3 regions of the Bradyrhizobium sp. SZCCHNRI20481 genome follow, and region 2 is predicted to be linked to each of the others. Evidence: predicted binding sites of a transcription regulator. Region 2 holds the regulator's gene; each other region holds the start of a gene.
The links. The regulator LexA, encoded in region 2, represses DNA repair genes until DNA is damaged. The targets are predictions, from matches to a motif close to TGTTCNNNNTGTGTTCNG.

Region 1 (6,110 bases), on a different contig from region 2:
GCTTTCGGCAGCCGTCTCGGCCACGGACGCCTCGTCCGCCGCATCCGGCGTGACGAAATCGACGGTCGGCAGCGATGCCAGGGCCGACACCGACGCGGTTTCCGCCTGCTCCTCGCCGACCGCCGCGGGCACGGCGACGGTCTGCTCGGTCACCGGAGCGACGGCGGCCTCCGCGACGGTAGGAACCTGCTCGTCGGCCGGCTCGCCGGCGACAAGCGCGAGGTCCTCGCCCGGCACGGCCTGCGCTTCTGCCGGCTCAGCCGGGGCGGTCTCCACAGCAGCGGCCTCGGCAGCAGCAGCCTCGACGGGCTTCTCAGCCGGCTTGGGCGGCAGGGGCGGACGCTTCTCCATGCGATAGCCAAGCGCGCGCAGGATCGAGGCGAAGTCCTCGCCGGCCGAACCGGTGAGCGAGGTCATCGCCTGCGTCACTACGAAGCCGCGGCCGTCGAAGGCGCCGGCGGGCTTTTCGCCCGGTGCATTGTCGCGCCAGGCCAGGGCGGGACGAATCAGGTCGGCCAGCCGCTCCAGGATGTCGACGCGCACCGCGCGCTCGCCCGCCTGCTTGTAGCCGAGCACGCGATAGGCATCGCGCGGCAGCGCCTTGTCGACCGGGAACGAGGTCCGGCCCGAGCTCGCCAGATGCTGCGCGCCGGTCAGCGCGGACATGTCGACATTGCCCTGCTTCTCGGCCCACAGCAGCGCAGCGAGCGCGCGCGCCGCCGGCTTGAGCAGCGCCGGGACGTAGATGTGATAGGCGCCGAAGCGCACGCCATATTTGCGCAACGTGGCGCGCGACGGCTGGTCGAGATCCTTCATCTCGGCCGCGATCTTGGCGCGCTCGATGACGCCGAGCGCCTCCACCAGTTGGAACGCGATGCCGCGGCCGATACCGGTGATGTCCTCGGCCTTGGACAATTCGAACAGCGGGCCGAGCAGCTTCTCGATATGCGTCTTCAGCCAGAGATCGAGCCGCGCCTGCACCTTGTCGCGCGCAGCACCCGTCAGCCGCTCGTCGGCGATGATGCGCAGGCGCGGATGCAGCGCGTCGTCGGCCGCGACCAGCTTCGCGACCGCGTCGCCGGTCCAGCGCACCGTGCCGTCGGCGGTGAGCACGATGTGCTCGTCGGGCGCGCTGGACAGCTTCTCGGCGCGCGCCTCGATCTCGCCGGCCAGCGCCTTCTGGGCAGCAGCCTGCAAGGCCTTGGCCTCCGAGCCGGCTTCGGCGGCGTCGGGCGCGAAGGTGAATCCATCCAGACGGCCGATCGCGTGCCCTTCAACGATCACTTCGCCGGTCTTGCCGATTTCCGTATTCAAAACACTGTTCTCCCGCAGGCGCCGCATCAATACACTGGTACGACGATCAACGAAACGCTCCGTGAGCCGTTCATGAAGGGCGTCTGACAATTTATTTTCGAGCTCGCGGGTAATCCCCTGCCAATAATCAGGGTCGCGCAGCCAGTCTGGCCGGTTGGCCACGAAGGTCCAGGTACGAATCTGTGCAATCCGCCCCGACAGCGTGTCGATGTCCCCATCGACGCGGTCGGCCTGATCGACCTGTGCGGCGTACCAGGCGTCCGGAATACGCCCCTTCTGCATCAGGAAGCCGAACACGGTGGTCACCAGCTCCGCATGGGCGGCCGGCGACAGCCTGCGATAATCGGGGATCTGGCAGGTCTCCCAGAGACGCTCGACCGCGGCCGCGCCATGCGCCATGTCGCGCACCTCGGCGTCGCGCGCGGCATGATCGAGCACGCGCAGATCCTCCGCGATCGGCGCGCGCGTCAGCGCCTCATGCCCCGGCGCGATCGCCAATGAGACCTGAAGCGCGCTCAAGGACGCGAAATCAAGCCTGGAGTTCCGCCATTGCAGCACCTTCACGGTATCGAAGGTGTGGTTCTGGAGCGCATTGACCAGCTCGGGCTCGAACGGCGCACAACGCCCGGTGGTGCCGAACGTGCCGTTGCGCGTCGCCCGTCCGGCACGGCCCGCGATCTGGGCAAACTCCGACGGCGTGAGCCGGCGGAACTGATAGCCGTCATATTTGCGGTCGGACGCAAAGGCGACGTGGTCGACGTCGAGGTTGAGCCCCATGCCGATCGCGTCGGTGGCGACGAGATAGTCGACGTCGCCGTTCTGGAACATCGCCACCTGTGCGTTGCGGGTTCGCGGCGACAGCGATCCCAGGACCACAGCGGCGCCGCCATGCTGGCGGCGGATCAGCTCGGCGATGGCGTAGACCTCGTCGGCCGAGAAGGCCACGATGGCAGTCCGGCGCGGCTGTCGCGTGATCTTGCGGTCGCCGGCGAATTCGAGCTGCGACAGCCGCGGCCGCGTCACGGTCGATACGCCCGGCAGCAGCCGCTCGATGATGGGGCGCATCGTCGCAGCCCCGAGCAGCAGCGTCTCGTCGCGGCCCCGCCGGTTGAGGATGCGGTCGGTGAAGACGTGGCCGCGCTCGAGATCGGCGGCGATCTGGATCTCGTCGACCGCGAGGAACGACACGTCGAGATCCCTGGGCATCGCCTCGACGGTCGACACCCAGTAGCGCGGGTTCTTCGGCTTGATCTTCTCCTCGCCGGTGATCAGCGCAACGGCCTCGCTGCCGACGCGATCGGCGATCTTGTTGTAGACCTCGCGCGCGAGCAGCCGCAGCGGCAGTCCGATGATGCCGGAGGAATGCGCGAGCATGCGCTCGATCGCCAGATGCGTCTTGCCGGTGTTGGTGGGGCCGAGCACGGCGGTGACGCCGCTTCCGGGAGCACGGTCGGACGCGCGCTCGAAAGGCGAGGCTGCCGAAGAAGACGAAAAAGCCATTCGTTAAATTGGGTCTCGAGGCCGGCGTTGCAGGCGCGCGGGTCAGGCGCGATGGATGCTGGAATTATCGTCGTTCTGAGAGGCTGCGATCCTCACACCTGTGTCACATTGCTACGCATATAGGGACGCAGCTTAAGCTTCGGAACGCCTTGAGAACGAATCACGCCCGAATCGCTGACTCCAGCGCCTTTCCGGCTTCGTTCACCGCAACATCTCGCGCCACGCGATCAAGGCAGCACTAGATCAAGTTTTCACGGTCTCGACAAGCAACGCTTTCGCGAGGGAACTGGCGCTGTTTTCGAGCACGCCCGAGTCGAATCAGAATCGGCGAAGAGTCAAACGGATTCACGCGAGCCGTCGTTCAGGCCGCGCGCCGGATCACACATGCTGGCTTTCCGGACGGCCTCGCAATGACGGCGCCGGCCGGACAACGAGGATTCCGCCGCGCGCTACTGCGTTTTCGCGACGTGCGGCGAAGCCTGGGTGATGAAGGAGGTCGCCTCGAGCATCGCCTTGCCGAAAGAGGTCGGAATCACGACCCGGAACGGCACCAGGATGCGCGTGCCCGCGAGCGGCACGAAGAATATCTCCATGTTGCGGGCCTGGGCGAGATATTTGATCACCGGCCGGTCCGGGATGTAACCCGCAACCGGCGTGAAGTAGACCGCGCAGACCAGCGCCGGGCCACGATAGCCTTTGTCCGCCTTGACGTTCTCCATGCGCTTGTAGTCGAGCTTGAGCTCGTAGCGCATGCGGCCGTCGAACACGGGCGCAGCGCCGCGGCACGAGTCCGGCGACAGCAGCTCGCCATTGCCCGGCACCCGCACCAGCGAGGCCGTCATCGGATCGAGCACGCCGCGCTTGTGGGCATCCGTTACCGGGATGCGGTCGGGATCGACCGGCGGCGTCGGCTCGATGGCGAAATCCTTCACGGTGCCGTTCTGCAGATTGATGCGGATCTGCTCGGACTTCTTTCCCGTGGTGGTCGAGGCCTGGTAGCTCTGCCCGACCAGGGCGCCGTTGACGACGCGCCCCTGCACCGACCCGGTGCCCGATCCTTGGGAGAAGCTCTTGAGCAGGCCCGCGGTGCCGCCCTGAGCTGCGGCGCCGTACTGATCATCCCCGATTTCGACCGCCCAGGTGCCCTTGCCGACGGGGATGCCAGCCAGCGAAGCCTCATATTGGGCGTCCAGCCGGGCCTGTGCCCAGGCGCCGTGGGGGGCCAGCAGCAGGAGCGCCGCGATGGAGCCGGCCACCGCCAGGCGCCGGAAACGGAAGAAGGCCGTGCTGTTGGTCACGTCGAAATGGTCCTGCCGATCCGCTTGTCGGGCCCCGGCCCCTGTGCCGCGCCACTGCTGTTACTTACGCCAAAAACGCTCCTGAACAACGCGAACCGGTCACATCCTGGCCGATTGTCCAGCGCTTTACGTCCGGCTCCGCTTCCGGCGAAGCCGCATCGGGCGGCCCAACTCCCCGTGAGCCCCTGCAATCCGCCGGGCTCGACGGGCCGGTTTGACGCGCCATCGCGCGAACGTCCACTCATCACGCCCGAATGCGCCCTTTATGTGGTCTCCGGCGATCGGCTATGATGTTGATTGTACGACGTCTTTCAGAGAAAAACGGCCACGCGGACGCCTATGGCCGGACGCCCTGCCGCGGGCGCAAATACCGCCGCCGTGAAGCGAGGCAGCCCTGCGATTCGGCGCGTGGCTAAGGTGCCACCGGCCCCATCCCTCAAAACCTTGACGAAAAGCCGCATCCCCCCTATAGGACCGCATCTCCCAGAGACGAGCTGGACGAGTTTTGGACCCCCGCGGCCCGCCGACACAGGCGGACGGAAGGGTGCGGGGATGAGAGAGGATTTACTGCCATGTCGCGGCGCTGTGAACTGACGGCCAAGGGCCCCCAGGTTGGCCACAAGGTCAGCCACTCCAACATCAAGACCAAGCGGCGCTTCCTGCCGAACCTGTGCAACGTGACCTTCATCTCGGATGTACTCGGCCGCAACGTGCGCCTGCGCGTCTCGACCAACGCGCTCAAGAGCGTCGACCACAATGGCGGCCTCGACGCCTATCTGCTCAAGGCTAACGCTGCGGCGCTGTCGCCGCGCGCGCTGGAGCTGAAGCGCGCCATCGAGAAGAAAGCGGCGGACGCTGCCCCGGTCGCCAAGGCGAGCTGAGAGAGCAAGCCGAAATCCACGATTGATGCAGAAGCCGGACGCGTCACAGGCGGGGCTTCGAGCGAAGCGAGATATCGAAACGGCCGGATCGAGAGATCCGGCCGTTTTGCTTGCGGATGCCGTGACCAGCCGACAACTCTGGACACGGCAGCCGGCGCGGGGCGACCGGACACGTCGAGTGACCATCCGTTCGTACGGCGGCGCCATTCGATCACTTCGCTATGTCCGTCGCGCGGCGCGCAACAGCGACCCAGACGAAGTGCCATAGGAACCGACCTCCCCAACACCAGCCCGATGCTCTACACTCGTTGCGGTAGCATTATCGCGGACATTCCTTTGTCATGAAGAATATTGTCATCTGCTGCGACGGCACCGGCAACGAGATCAGCGAAAACATCTCGAACGTGCTCAAGCTCTATCGCTGTCTGCGCAAGACCGACAAGACGACGCCACTCCAGGCCGTGTTCTACGATCCCGGCGTCGGCACCCTGACACAGCCGGACAGCTGGCATCGCTTCAGGGCCAATTTCAACATGGTGCTGGGGCTCGCCACCGGGTACGGCCTCGACGACAACATCATCAGGGCCTACTGCTTCCTCGCCACGCATTACCAGCAAGGCGACCGCATCTTCCTGTTCGGCTTCTCACGCGGCGCCTACACCGTGCGCGTGCTTGCCGGACTGATCCACAAGGTCGGGCTGATCTCGCCCGATCAGATCAATCTCGCCGGCTCGGGCGTGATCGCCTACAAGAAGTACTCCTCCGACAATCCGAAGGCCGGACGCGGCATCACCACCGAGGTCGAGAGCACCGAGGACGACGGGCCGATTCCCGAGAGCCGCGACGACCAGGCCGCGCAATTCGCGCGCATCACCTCGACACGCTGGCCAACGATCCATTTCGTCGGCGTGTGGGACACGGTGGCCAGCGTCATCGTGCCGCGCACCGACCGGTTCCTCGCCCTCCCCAGCCTCGAGGAGCTCGCCTTCTCGATCGAGAACCCGAGCGTGAAGATTTTCCGGCAGGCCGCTGCGATCGACGAACGGCGCTGCATGTTCCGGCTGAAGCCGTGGAACATGCCGCAGACCTTCACGCCGAACCGCTTCAACAAGGCGCA
Region 2 (6,110 bases):
CATCGATCACTTCGATCTTCGCTCCTTCGACCTCAATCTGCTGGTCGCGTTCGACGCGCTCATGCAGGAGCGCAGCGTGACGCGCGCGGCCGCACGCCTCAAGGTGGGTCAGCCTGCGATGAGCCATACGCTGTCGACGCTTCGCGTGCTGCTGCAGGACGAGCTGTTCGTCCGCGTCGGCGCCGTCATGCAGCCGACGCCAAAGGCTGCGGTGCTCGCCGGGCCGGTTCGGGCGGCGCTGGGGCAGATGCAGGCAGCGCTGCATGCCGCACCGGAGTTCGACCCGGCGACCGAGCAGCGCACCATCCGCCTGGGATTTTCAAGTGAGGTCGAGCTGCTGCTGATCCCCGAGCTCACCGCGGTGCTCCGTCGAACGGCGCCCGGCGTGCGGCTTCTCAGCCGGCCGACCGAACGTAACGAGGTGCATCGCCTGCTCGACGACGGAGCCTTGGATGTCGCGGTCGGCTGCTTCGACGCCGTCGCACAGCGGCACAGATCCCAGCTCCTGTTCGAGCAGGCGCTGAGCTGCGTCTACAATCCAAAGCGCATCGCGATGAAAACGCCGATCAGCCTCGCCGACTATCTGTCGCTTCCGCACGCGCTGGTGACGCTGACCAACAGCCTGCAGGGCTGTCTGGAGGCGGCGCTGGATGAGATCGGGACCGAGCTCAACGTGGTCTCGGCCTCCTCGGAATTCCTCAGCGTGCTGGCGACGGTCGCCGCATCACCGGTGATCACGACGATACCGACCAGGATGGCAAAGCTCTACGGGCCGCGATTTGGGCTGACGCTCTGTCCCGCGCCGTTGAAGCTGCGGCTGCCGGCCGTCTCGATGGTCTGGCCGCTGCAGCTCGATCGTGATGCAGCATCGGTCTGGCTGCGGAACATGGTGGCGGACATCCTGCACACGACCGAGCGCGCCGCCTGTCGCGCGGCTGCTGGATAGAACGCGGGGCGGGAGCTAATCGGAACGGCGCATCGGCCAACGCCTTGGCACTGCGGTCGACCTTCTGCGCACTGATTGCAGGGTTTCTCGCGCGGTCGTGAGGCAGCGGCCCGGACGCGGCCAACATCAGACGATCAGAAGGCAGGAAGCGGCCTGAGCCCTTGGCCGGGCCGTGCGCGTTCGGTTAGAAGGCGACTCATTCGATCTGCCGTCTCCGTCCGAAGGAACTCTCATGGCCCTGATGCCGGTGTCTGATGCGTTGTCCGCCGTGCTCGCCGGCGCCGAGCCGCTGGCCGAGGAGCTGGTGACGCTGGACGAGGCCCATCACCGCATCCTGGCCCGCGACCTCGCGGCGCTGCGGACGCAGCCGCCCGAGGCGATGTCGGCGATGGACGGCTACGCCGTGCGCGCGGCGGACGCAGCCCAGGCCAAGGTGCGGCTGAGGGTGATCGGCGAGGTCGCGGCGGGGCGGCCGTTCGATCGCGTGGTCGGACCCGGCGAGGCGGCGCGCATCTTCACTGGTGGCGTTGTCCCTGAGGGCGCCGACGCGGTGGTGATCCAGGAGGACACGATCGCCGAAGATGGCCACGTCGTGATCACCGAGGCCGCGATCAAGGGCCGGCACATCCGGCCCGCCGGCGTCGACTTTCATGAGGGCATGGTGCTGCTGAAGGCGGGCCGCCGGCTCAGCGACCGCGACCTGTCGCTGGCGGCCAGCATGAATCATCCGGCACTGCCGGTGCGGCGCCGGCCGAAGGTGGCGCTGCTCGCCACCGGCGACGAGCTCGTGATGCCTGGCTCGACGCCCGGCCCGGGCCAGATCGTCTATTCCAACGGCTACGCCCTGCGGGCGCTGGTGCGCAGCGAGGGCGCGACACCGATCGATCTCGGCATCGCCGCGGATACGATGGAGGCCACGATCGCCGGGATCCGGCGGGCGCGCGAGGCCAAGGCCGACATCCTGATCACGACCGGCGGCGCCTCGGTCGGCGATCACGACCTCGTCAAGCAGGCGCTCGAAGCCGAGGGCGTCGAGATGGCGTTCTGGAAGATCGCGATGCGGCCGGGCAAGCCGATGATGCACGGACGGCTCGGCGACATGAGGGTGATCGGACTGCCCGGCAATCCGGTGTCGTCCTATGTCTGCGCCATCCTGTTCCTGGTGCCGCTGATTCGGCGGCTGCTCGGCCGCGACGAAGCTCGCATGCCACGCGAGACCGCCCTGCTCGGCCGCGAACTCGGGGCCAACGATTCGCGCGAGGACTATCTGCGGGCGCAGCTCGAGGAGCGCGCCGACGGCACCCTGATCGCAACGCCGGTGACCCAGCAGGATTCGTCGCTGCTCGGCAATCTCGCGCTCTCGCAGGCGCTGGTGATCCGGCGGGCGTTTGCGCCGAAGGCCGCCGCCGGCAGCCCGTGCGAGATCCTGCGCCTGCCGAGCTAGGCCGTTTCCCCCCGGCAAAGCCCGGTCCGTTCACTACAATTTAAGGATTGCGGAACACACATCGAACATATAGTGTCCGTTCATGATTTGTTTTTAGTATGTTGCGGGCGACGCGATGATGGTCCGACTCCAAGGCGCTCTCAGCCGGTTTGTGCTCAAGGCGCAGCTCCTGGACTCGGACGACAACAAACTGGGGACCAGGTCGAGATGCTGACGCGCAAACAGTACGAACTTCTGCGGTTCATCAACGAGCGGCTCAAGGAAGCCGGCGTGCCGCCGTCCTTCGACGAGATGAAGGATGCGCTCGATCTGCGCTCGAAGTCCGGCATTCATCGCCTGATCACGGCGCTCGAGGAGCGCGGCTTCATCCGCCGGCTGCCCAACCGCGCCCGCGCGATCGAGGTGATCAAGCTGCCCGAGCTGTCACAGGCCGCCAACAACCGCCGCGGCTTCACCCCATCGGTGATCGAGGGCAATCTCGGCAAGGTGCGCACCAGCAGTCCCGCGCTGGACGATGGCGAGCGCCCCGTCGCGGTGCCGGTGATGGGCCGCATCGCCGCCGGTACCCCGATCGAGGCGCTACAGACGCGCAGCCACACCATCAGCGTGCCTGCCGACATGCTCGGCAACGGCGATCACTATGCGCTCGAGGTGCGCGGCGACTCCATGGTCGATGCCGGCATCCTCGACGGCGACATGGCGCTGATCCAGCGCAACGAGACCGCCGACACCGGCGACATCGTGGTAGCGCTCATCGACGACGAGGAAGCGACGTTGAAGCGCTTCCGCCGCCGCGGCGCATCGATCGCGCTGGAGCCGGCCAACACCGCCTACGAGGTCCGCATCCTGCCGCCGAACCGGGTGAAGATCCAAGGCAAGCTGGTCGGGCTGTATCGCAAGTACTGATCGCGGACGCGATCGGTCGATCGGCGACGGGCGCACGCGCTTCGCCGCCGATCGAAATTGGTCACACGCGAATGCACCTCAGGATGTGCAGCGCGGCATGCTCAAACGCTTGTGATCGCCCGCGGGCGCACGCGGTGCAGATCAGCGCAGAATTGCCGTGAAGCGCGCGCTAACATCACCATCGATGTCCACTCTGATAGAGGCCTGCGCCTGTCCGGGGGGAGCGTGGGTCGGCTATCTCTCAACGAGGAGCGATCCGATGTGTGACTACAGCCTCCATGCGGTTGCGTCCCGTCCCGCCAAGGTCGGCGAGACGTTGATCTCGACGACGTTTCGCGGCACCGCCACCCGCGGCTTCGCCCTCGAGAGCGAGCCGACCGTCGCCGTCTGCATGCTGCCCGGCACCGAGTTGGCATTTGTCGAGGACGTCCGCTACGACAGCCGCTGGCTCTGGACCCGGACGATCCGCGAGCGCGTCGCGAAGTTCAACAGCATCGAGACGCACATCCCCGATCGCCATCACGACGCGATCGAATTCGCCGACGGCCGCCACGTGCTGGTGACCCAGCTCTGCGAGGGCCAGCGCGTCACCGTGCTACAATTGCCGGTCAGCAAGCAGCCGGCCGAGCGCCGCCCGGGCGTGGCGGAGGACGTTCCGGCTTCGCAGGCCACACCGATTCGCCGCATCAGCATCACCTGAGCGCCTGCGCGTCCGCATTTCTCTCGGTCATGAGCGAGCTTTCGGCCGGGGGAGATTTGGTTTCTGCAAGCGCAAGGTCCTTTCGGGCGACCCTCACGCTCCGGCATCGCATCGAATAGGAACGACATCCCTCGGCCAGCATTGTGTGCCGGGGGAGCTTGCCGCCGCGGTCAACAAGATCGATTGGAACAAGGCTGACCGGATCACCGAGCCCGACCGCTACATGCTTGCGTTCGGATGGCTGACGGTCACGGCTGATGACATCGCCATCTGGCAACGATATCCGGGCGCTGCGTTCACGCTGGTCGAAGGTCCCTCGCTGTTCGATGGACCCGACGACACCGAGTATCATCTCGGCACGTTGTATCATCTCAGCACGTTCGAGCTGTCCGGCGCTCAATCCTGTTCGCCCTGCTCCGTCTCCGGCGGCGTCGCGTCCTGAAGCCGCGACACCGGCGCACGCGGCGTCAGCGTCGTGTCGAACTCGCCGGCCTCGGCGGGCGCCGGCCACCACGGGCGATCGGTGCCGCCAGCGCGCACCGGCGTGACGGAGAAGCCGGTGCCCCGCTGCACCAGCATCAAGGCGCCCTGCTGCTGCAGGCGCTGGCGATCGATGACGGCCGCCGCGCAGGATGACGGCACGGCGCGCGCGGTGACGATCAGCGCGGCACGGGCGCAATCATCGTCGAGCGCCTCGGCGCGCAGGGTCAAGGCGGCGAATCGGCCGTCGGCCATCGCGACCACGCAGCCCGCCTCGTCGCAGGAGACGCCATCGGCGAGCGATGAATCCGCCGGCAGCCGGGCATCGGCGTCGGCCGCGAGCCACTCCTTGGTGGCGAACACGTCCTTGCCGGTGCGCATCACATGCAGGCGTCCGTCACGGCCGCGCACCGCCACCGTGCGCCCGTCGCCGGCGATCAGGACGTCGGGCAGCGGCGTCGTGGCGGCCCACGCGGTGGCCACCACGAGCCCGACGGCGCCCGACCAGCGCAGCGGTGTGCGCAGCAGGCCGATCAGGATGACGCCGAGGCTGGCCAGGATCAGCGGACCGATGCCGAAGCCCGGGATGCGCCCGACCGCGCCGGGCAGCGCCGCCACCCAGCGCGTCACCGCGATCATCCAGTCGATGCCGAGGCCCATCAGCGTCCACCAGGGACCGTCGAGCCCGAACGGCGCCGCCAGCAGGCCGAGCAGTCCGGCGGGCATCACCAGCACCGAAACCACCGGCATCGCCGCGAGATTGGCGAGCACGCCATAGGGCGTGACGCGATGGAAGTGGAACGCGGCATAGGGCGTGGTCGCAAGCCCCGCGATCAGCGAGGCCAGCAGCAGCATCGCAAGCTCGCGGCCGCCCCACAGCGCGATGCGCTGCGCCGGGGAGCTGTCCGGCGTCGCAAACAGTTTGGGCAGGCCGAACTGCACCAGCGCGACCAGGCCGAGCGTCGCCGCGAACGACATCTGGAAGCTCGGATGCACCAGCGCTTCGGGTGCCGCGATCAGCACGATCATCGCCGCGACCGCGAGCGTGCGGAAGGTGACGGCGCGGCGATCGACCATGACCGCGATCAGCACCACGGCCGTCATGAAGAACGATCTCTGCGTCGCGACCTCCGCGCCCGACAGCAGCAGGTAGAACGCCGCCGCGACCAGCGCCGCCGCGGCCGCCCATTTCTTGATCGGATGGCTGATAGTGAGGCCGGGGATCAGCGCAAGCAGCGCGCGCACGGCGAAGAACACGACGCCGGCGACGACGGCCATGTGATAGCCTGAGATCGACAGCACGTGGCCGAGGCCGGAGACGAACATCGCATCGTTGACATCGGGCGTGATGGCGTCGCGCCGGCCGGTCAGCAGCGCGGTGGCGATGGCGCGCTCATCGCCCGTCAGACGGGCGCGGATGCGTGCGTCGATCGCATCGCGCAGGCCCTGCATGGCCGCCGCATAGCCCAGGCCGAAGCCGGCGGCCTGCGGCGGCGTCGCCGTCGTGATCGCGCCCATCACGAAGCCGGAGGCGCCGATGCCCTGGAAGAACATGTCGCGCGCGAAGTCGTAGGATCCCGGCCGCACCGGGGCCATCGGCGGCAGCAGCCGCGCCTTGAGCTGCACGAAGCTGC
Region 3 (6,110 bases), on a different contig from region 2:
AGCAGCGAGGGCTTCAATTTGGAGTTAATGAATCCTGTCCCTTACTCCCGAAACGACTACTCATTAGGATAATCATTGGCAGCTAATAGCGATTCGCGGGTTCCACTGCAGAACGATCTCAATAGTCGACCTTCACGAGATAGAGGCCTTCCGGCGGGGCGACGACGCCACAGGCGGCGCGATTGCGCGCGGCGAGCGCGGCGGCGAGATCATCGGCGCTCCAGCGGCCCTGCCCGACCCACACCAGCGAGCCAACCATCGAGCGCACCTGGCTGTGCAGATAGGAGCGTGCGGAGGTGAGGATGGTGATCGCATCGCCGTCCCTGACGACGTCGAGCTGATCGAGCGTCTTCTCCGGCGATTTTGCCTGACATTCCGTGTTGCGGAAAGTCGTGAAATCATGCTTGCCGATCAGCCGCTGGGCTGCCGCGTGCATCGCGTCCGAGTCGAGCCGCTGCGGCACGCGCCAGACGCGGCCGACCTCGAGCGCGAGATTGGAGCGGCGGTTGACGATGCGATAGCGATAGTGCCGCCTGCGGGCGGAGAAGCGTGCTTCGAAGGTGTCGGGAACGAACTCGGCGTCGAGCACCGCGATCGGGTTGGGCCGCAGATGCGCGTTGAGCGCGTCGCGCAATTTGTCGGGCCGGAATTCTTTCTCAACGTCGCAATGCGCGACCTGACCGGTGGCGTGGACGCCGGCATCGGTGCGCCCCGAGCCATGCACCCGGGTCGGCACGCCACAGGTCGCCTGCACCGCCGCTTCGAGCGCGCCCTGCACCGACGGCAAGGTCGCCTGCAGTTGCCAGCCGCAGTACGGCGCGCCGTCATATTCGATGGTGAGCTTGTAGCGGGGCATCTGACCCGATCGAGTTTTGCCGTCATTGCCGGGCTCGACCCGGCAATCCATCCCTGGACGAAGCTTGTTCTTGAGATGGATGCGCGGGTCAAGCCCGCGCATGACGAGATGAGGTGGTCAGCCGAAGCGCAGGCCCGGCGCGATACGGGTGCCGCGCAGGAAATCCGCGGCCTTCATGGGACCCTTGCCGGCGCGCTGTAGCTCGGTGACGCGGATGGCGCCGTCGGCGCAGGCGATGGTGAGCTGCTCGTCAAGAACGGCGCCCGGCTCGCCCCCGCCGCCGGCAAGCGCGCAGCGCAGGATCTTCAAGCGGACCGCTTCGCCATCAAGCGTGAACTCACTCCAGGCGCCAGGAAATGGCGACAGGCCGTGGATGTGCCGCAGCACCGCGTGGGCCGGCTTCGTCCAGTCGATCCGCGCCTCGGCCTTCTCGATCTTGGCGGCGTAGGTGACGCCTTCCTCTGCCTGCTTCGTCAGCGTCAGCCCGCCGCGCTCTAGCGCCGCCATCGCGCGCACCATGAGATCGGCGCCGATCCGCGACAGGCGGTCGTGCAGATCGGACGCCGTCATCGCGTCGGTGATCGCAAGGCGCTCGGCCATCGCGACATCGCCGGTGTCGAGCCCGACATCCATCTTCATCACCATGACGCCGGACTCGGCATCACCCGCCATGATCGCGCGGTTGATCGGCGCGGCACCGCGCCAGCGCGGCAGCAGGGAAGCGTGGAGATTGTAGCAGCCGAGCTTGGGCGCATCGAGAATGGCTTGGGGAAGGATCATGCCGTAGGCGACGACCACGGCCGCATCGGCCTGATGAGCCTGAAACTCGGCCAAGGCCTCCTCGGTCTTCAGCGTCTTCGGCGTGAACACGGCAATGCCGAGCCGGCGCGCCTCGGTCTCGACCGGCGTCGGCTGCAGCGCGAGGCCGCGGCGGCCGCCGGGTTTCGGCGCGCGCGTATAGACCGCCGCGATCTCGTGGCCGTGGCCGGCGAGTTCGAGCAGGGTCGGCACGGCGAAATCCGGCGTGCCCATGAAGATCAGGCGAAGCGGCATCTGGTGGAAGATCCTGCATTGCCGAATCCTCCGCGTCATGGCCGGGCTTGTCCCGGCCATCCACGTCGAGCTGCCTGTAACGCGCGGCGAGACGTGGATGCCCGGGTCAAGCCCGGGCATGACGGAGGAGAGAGTTGATCGTTACTCGCTGGCGCGCTTGGCGGCCTTGGTGAACTTCTTCATCACGCGGTCGCGCTTCAGCTTCGACAGATAGTCGATGAACAGCACGCCGTTGAGATGATCGATCTCATGCTGGATGCAGGTGGCGTAGAGCCCCTCGGCATCCTCCTCGCGGACCACCCCGTCGAGATCGGTGAAGCGCACGCGAACGCGTGCCGGCCGCTCGACCTCCTCGTAATATTCTGGGATCGACAGGCAGCCTTCCTCGTAGACCGACAGCTCGTCCGACTTGGCGATGATCTCGGGATTGATGAAGACGCGCGGCTCGCGCTTGCCCTCCCCGTTGGCATCGGGCTTGGCCAGATCCATGGTGATGACGCGCAGCGGCTGCGCGACCTGGATCGCTGCGAGCCCGATGCCCGGCGCGTCGTACATGGTCTGGAACATGTCGTCGACCAGCTGCCGGATCTCCAGCGTGACCTTCTCGACCGGCTTGGACACCAGCCGCAACTGCCGGTCCGGCAGGATGATGATTTCTCTTAGGGACATGGCGCGCGATTTAAGCCGCGGAACCGGCGCGGTCAATGTGATGGCTCGCGGTTAAGACTTAACTAACCATGAATTTCAACGTTTCGTTAACCATGATTCTTAACGTGCCCTTAACCATAATTGTTCTCTCTTCGTTCGCGAGCTTGCGCGAATCGGATAGACGGGGGTGATGACCGTCAGCCAATCCCTCAATCCTGTCGTCGTCATCATCGGCGACCTGCCCATCAGGGCGAGCGATGCGCTGATCGGATTCGGCGTACTGGTGCTGCTGCTGCTCGTGATCATCGCGGCCGCCGTGGCCCGCTCCGGACGGCGCGGCGCGGAGCTCGCCGCCCAGCAGGCGATGCGGGCTGACGAGATCGAACAACGGTTCGGCGAGATGATCCGCGTCCAGAGCGAGGCCTCCGGCCGGGTCGACGCGATGGCCCAGTTGCTCGCCGGCCGTCAGGTGGACCTGGCCCGCAGCGTGAACGAACGGCTCGATGCGGTCACCCACCGCGTCGGACAGTCGATGGAGCAGAGTACGCGCCACACAATGGATAGTCTGCGCGTGCTGCACGAGCGCCTCGGCATCATCGACAACGCCCATCGTGATCTCAGCGAGCTGACGACGCAAGTGACGACCTTGCGCGACGTCCTCGCCAACAAACAGTCGCGCGGCGCCTTCGGCCAGGCGCGCATGGAGGCGATCGTCCAGGACGGGCTTCCGAAGGGCAGCTACGCGTTTCAGCACACGCTCGCCAGCGGCAAGCGGCCCGACTGCGTCGTGTTCCTGCCCGATTCGCGACCGCTGTGCATCGACGCCAAGTTTCCGCTGGAAGCCGTGACCGCGCTGCACGACGCCGTGACCGAGGAGGAGAAGCGCGCCGCGGCGCAGCGGCTGCGCACCGACGTGCTCCGCCACGTCAATGACATTGCCGAGAAGTACCTTGTGGTCGGCGAGACGCAGGACACGGCGCTGATGTTCGTGCCGTCGGAATCGGTCTATGCCGAGATCCATGACGGCTTCGACGACGTGATCCAGAAAGCCTATCGTGCCCGCGTCGTGCTGGTGTCGCCGTCGCTCCTGATGTTGGCGATCCAGGTCATGCAGCAGATCATGAAGGATGCGCGCATCCGCGACGCCGCCGACCAGATCCGTAACGAGGTGATCAACCTCGGCGACGATCTCGGCCGCCTGCGCGAGCGCGTGCTCAAACTGCAGAAGCATTTCGGCGATGTCGGCGAGGACATCCGCCAGATCCTCATTTCCGCCGACAAGATCGAGAAGCGCGCCGCCCGCATCGAGGAGCTCGATTTCAGCAAGCAGGATGCGCCGGTGGACTCACCACGCATCGCGCCGGCTGCGGGCACGACGCCGGACCTGTTTCCTCTAACGGGGCGCATGCAGGCCGGAGAGTGATCGTTGGCTGCGTCTGTTGCATGAGAGGGCAATCCAGACAAGATTGTCATCGCCCGGTCAAACCGGGCGATGACGGCTGTGTTTGTGGTGCTGTCGAAATCTGTTACCACCCGGTCATGACCGCACCCGACACCGCTTCCGAGATCACCGCGACCGCCGCAGAGTCCGCCGCCAAACCCGCCCCCACCTGGCGCGAGAGCATGGCCGTCTACCTGCAGCCGCGCGTGCTCGTGGTGCTGTTCCTCGGCTTCTCGTCGGGACTGCCGCTGGCGTTGTCCGGCTCGACGCTTCAGATCTGGATGCGTGAGCTCGGCGTCGATCTCGGCACGATCGGGCTGTTCGCCCTCGTCGGGACGCCGTACACGCTGAAATTCCTCTGGGCGCCGCTGGTGGACGCGCTGCACGTGCCGCTGCTCACGCGCGCGTTCGGACGGCGGCGCGGCTGGCTGGTGTTCGCACAGCTGCTCTTGATCGGCGCCATCCTGCTGCTGGCGCTCACCGATCCGGCACATGCGCCGTTCATGGTGGCGCTGGCCGCGCTGCTGGTCGCCGCGATGTCGGCGACCCAGGACATCGTGGTCGATGCCTTCCGCGTCGAGAGCCTGCCGGAGAGCGAGCAGGCCGCGGGCATGGCGGCGTATGTCGCCGCCTATCGCATCGGCATGCTGGTCTCGACTGCCGGCGCGCTGGTGGTGGTCAGTGCGTTCGAAACCAGCGGATTGTCGCGGCCATCGTCCTGGATGTGGGGCTATGTCGCGATGGCCGGACTGGTGCTGATCGGCACGATCACGGCCCTCGCGGCGACTGAGCCGGCTCAGTCGCAGCAGGCGGAGGCCGCGATGGGCGCCGACACCGCGCTCACCCGCGTGATGCATGCGGCTGCCGGGGCCTTCGTCGAGTTCCTCGGCCGGCGGGATGCGCTCACGGCGCTCGCCTTCGTCGTGCTGTTCAAGTTCACCGATGCCTTCTCCGGCACGATGACCGCGCCGTTCGTGATCGATCTCGGCTTCAGCAAGGTCGACTACGCCGCGATCGTGAAAGGCGTGGGTCTCGCCGCGACGCTCGCCGGCGGCTTTGCCGGCGGCTTCGTCGCGCGACGCTATTCGCTCGCGACGAGTCTCTGGATCGGCGGCGTGGCGCAGGCGATGGCGAACCTCTCGTTCTCCTGGCTTGCGATCGTCGGAGTCAATCAATGGGCACTGGCGCTGGCGATCTCGGCGGAAAACTTCACCAGCGCGGTCGGCACCGTGATCTTCGTCGCCTATCTCTCCGCGCTGTGTCAGAACCCGCTGCACACCGCCACCCAATATGCACTGCTGACCGCGCTTGCCGCGGTCGGGCGCACCTATTTGTCGTCAGGCGCCGGCTACGTGGCGAAGGCGACCGGCTGGCCGCTGTTCTTCGTGATCTGCGTGCTGGTCGCGATCCCGAGCCTCGTGCTGCTCGCCTGGCTGCAGCGGCGCGGACATTTCGACCAGTTGGGGCCAGTGAAGGTGTAGCTGCCGCCTTACATTCAACCGTCGTCGCCAGCCACCGGGTGTCGTCTTCGACGAGCCCGATGACAGGCTCCGACGGGTGACCCAGTATTCCAGAGACCTCAGCCATCAAGCGAGCAGCCGCGGCGTACTGGATCGCCCGGGTCAAGCCGAGCGACGACAGCGGAAAGCCAGGACGCCGCGTTAGCGTGGACGCCCCGATCAGGTCTCACCGCTTCACCAAGCTCCACTTGGTCACGACCGCCTCGCTCATCTGTCCCGCGTCCTGGGCGCAGGCGATCTCGTCGACCTTGACCGCGATCTGCTTGCCGAGCAGACCCCTGAGCTGCGACGCCTGCGCCGTGTTCGCGGTGACGAGCTGGAACGTCTCCGGGCCGGTCTCCAGATTGCACAGCCCGTTCGGCGGTGGCAGACGGCGCGGCTCGCTCGTGATCTGATAGGCGGCGGACGGCTGGCCCGGCTTGGCGCCTTTCAGCTTCAGCGCGGTCAGCTCGCCCGACAGCACGTCGCCGGCATTGAGCGGACGCCCCGCCTTCTGCGGGGCTTCGCCCTGTTGCGCCAGCACTGACGGCGCCGAGAGCGCCGCCAGAATCGCGCCCAAAGCCAGCCGTTTGCCGAATCCGCGTTTCGTCAT

Region 1: a site for LexA is predicted at 2,955-2,972, ahead of QX132_RS11085 (helicase-related protein). Genes of this name have one in related genera too.
Region 3: a site for LexA is predicted at 2,700-2,717, ahead of QX132_RS28275 (DNA recombination protein RmuC). Genes of this name have one in related genera too.

The regions. Positions count from the first base shown of each region.
Region 1 is NZ_JAUEUE010000006.1:57,167-63,276, forward strand. Features, by position in the region: gene QX132_RS11085 (helicase-related protein) at 1-2,814, opposite strand, end outside; gene QX132_RS11090 (DUF3108 domain-containing protein) at 3,264-4,043, opposite strand; gene rpmB (50S ribosomal protein L28) at 4,685-4,993, shown strand; gene QX132_RS11100 (DUF2235 domain-containing protein) at 5,335-6,110, shown strand, end outside.
Region 2 is NZ_JAUEUE010000002.1:133,309-139,418, reverse strand. Features, by position in the region: gene QX132_RS03145 (LysR family transcriptional regulator) at 1-946, shown strand, start outside; gene glp (gephyrin-like molybdotransferase Glp) at 1,179-2,390, shown strand; gene lexA (transcriptional repressor LexA) at 2,598-3,296, shown strand; gene QX132_RS03130 (hypothetical protein) at 3,556-3,996, shown strand; gene QX132_RS03125 (hypothetical protein) at 4,142-4,438, shown strand; gene QX132_RS03120 (ComEC/Rec2 family competence protein) at 4,393-6,110, opposite strand, start outside.
Region 3 is NZ_JAUEUE010000020.1:40,093-46,202, forward strand. Features, by position in the region: gene truA (tRNA pseudouridine(38-40) synthase TruA) at 119-856, opposite strand; gene fmt (methionyl-tRNA formyltransferase) at 974-1,909, opposite strand; gene def (peptide deformylase) at 2,051-2,578, opposite strand; gene QX132_RS28275 (DNA recombination protein RmuC) at 2,748-3,980, shown strand; gene QX132_RS28280 (AmpG family muropeptide MFS transporter) at 4,097-5,479, shown strand; gene QX132_RS28285 (hypothetical protein) at 5,685-6,110, opposite strand.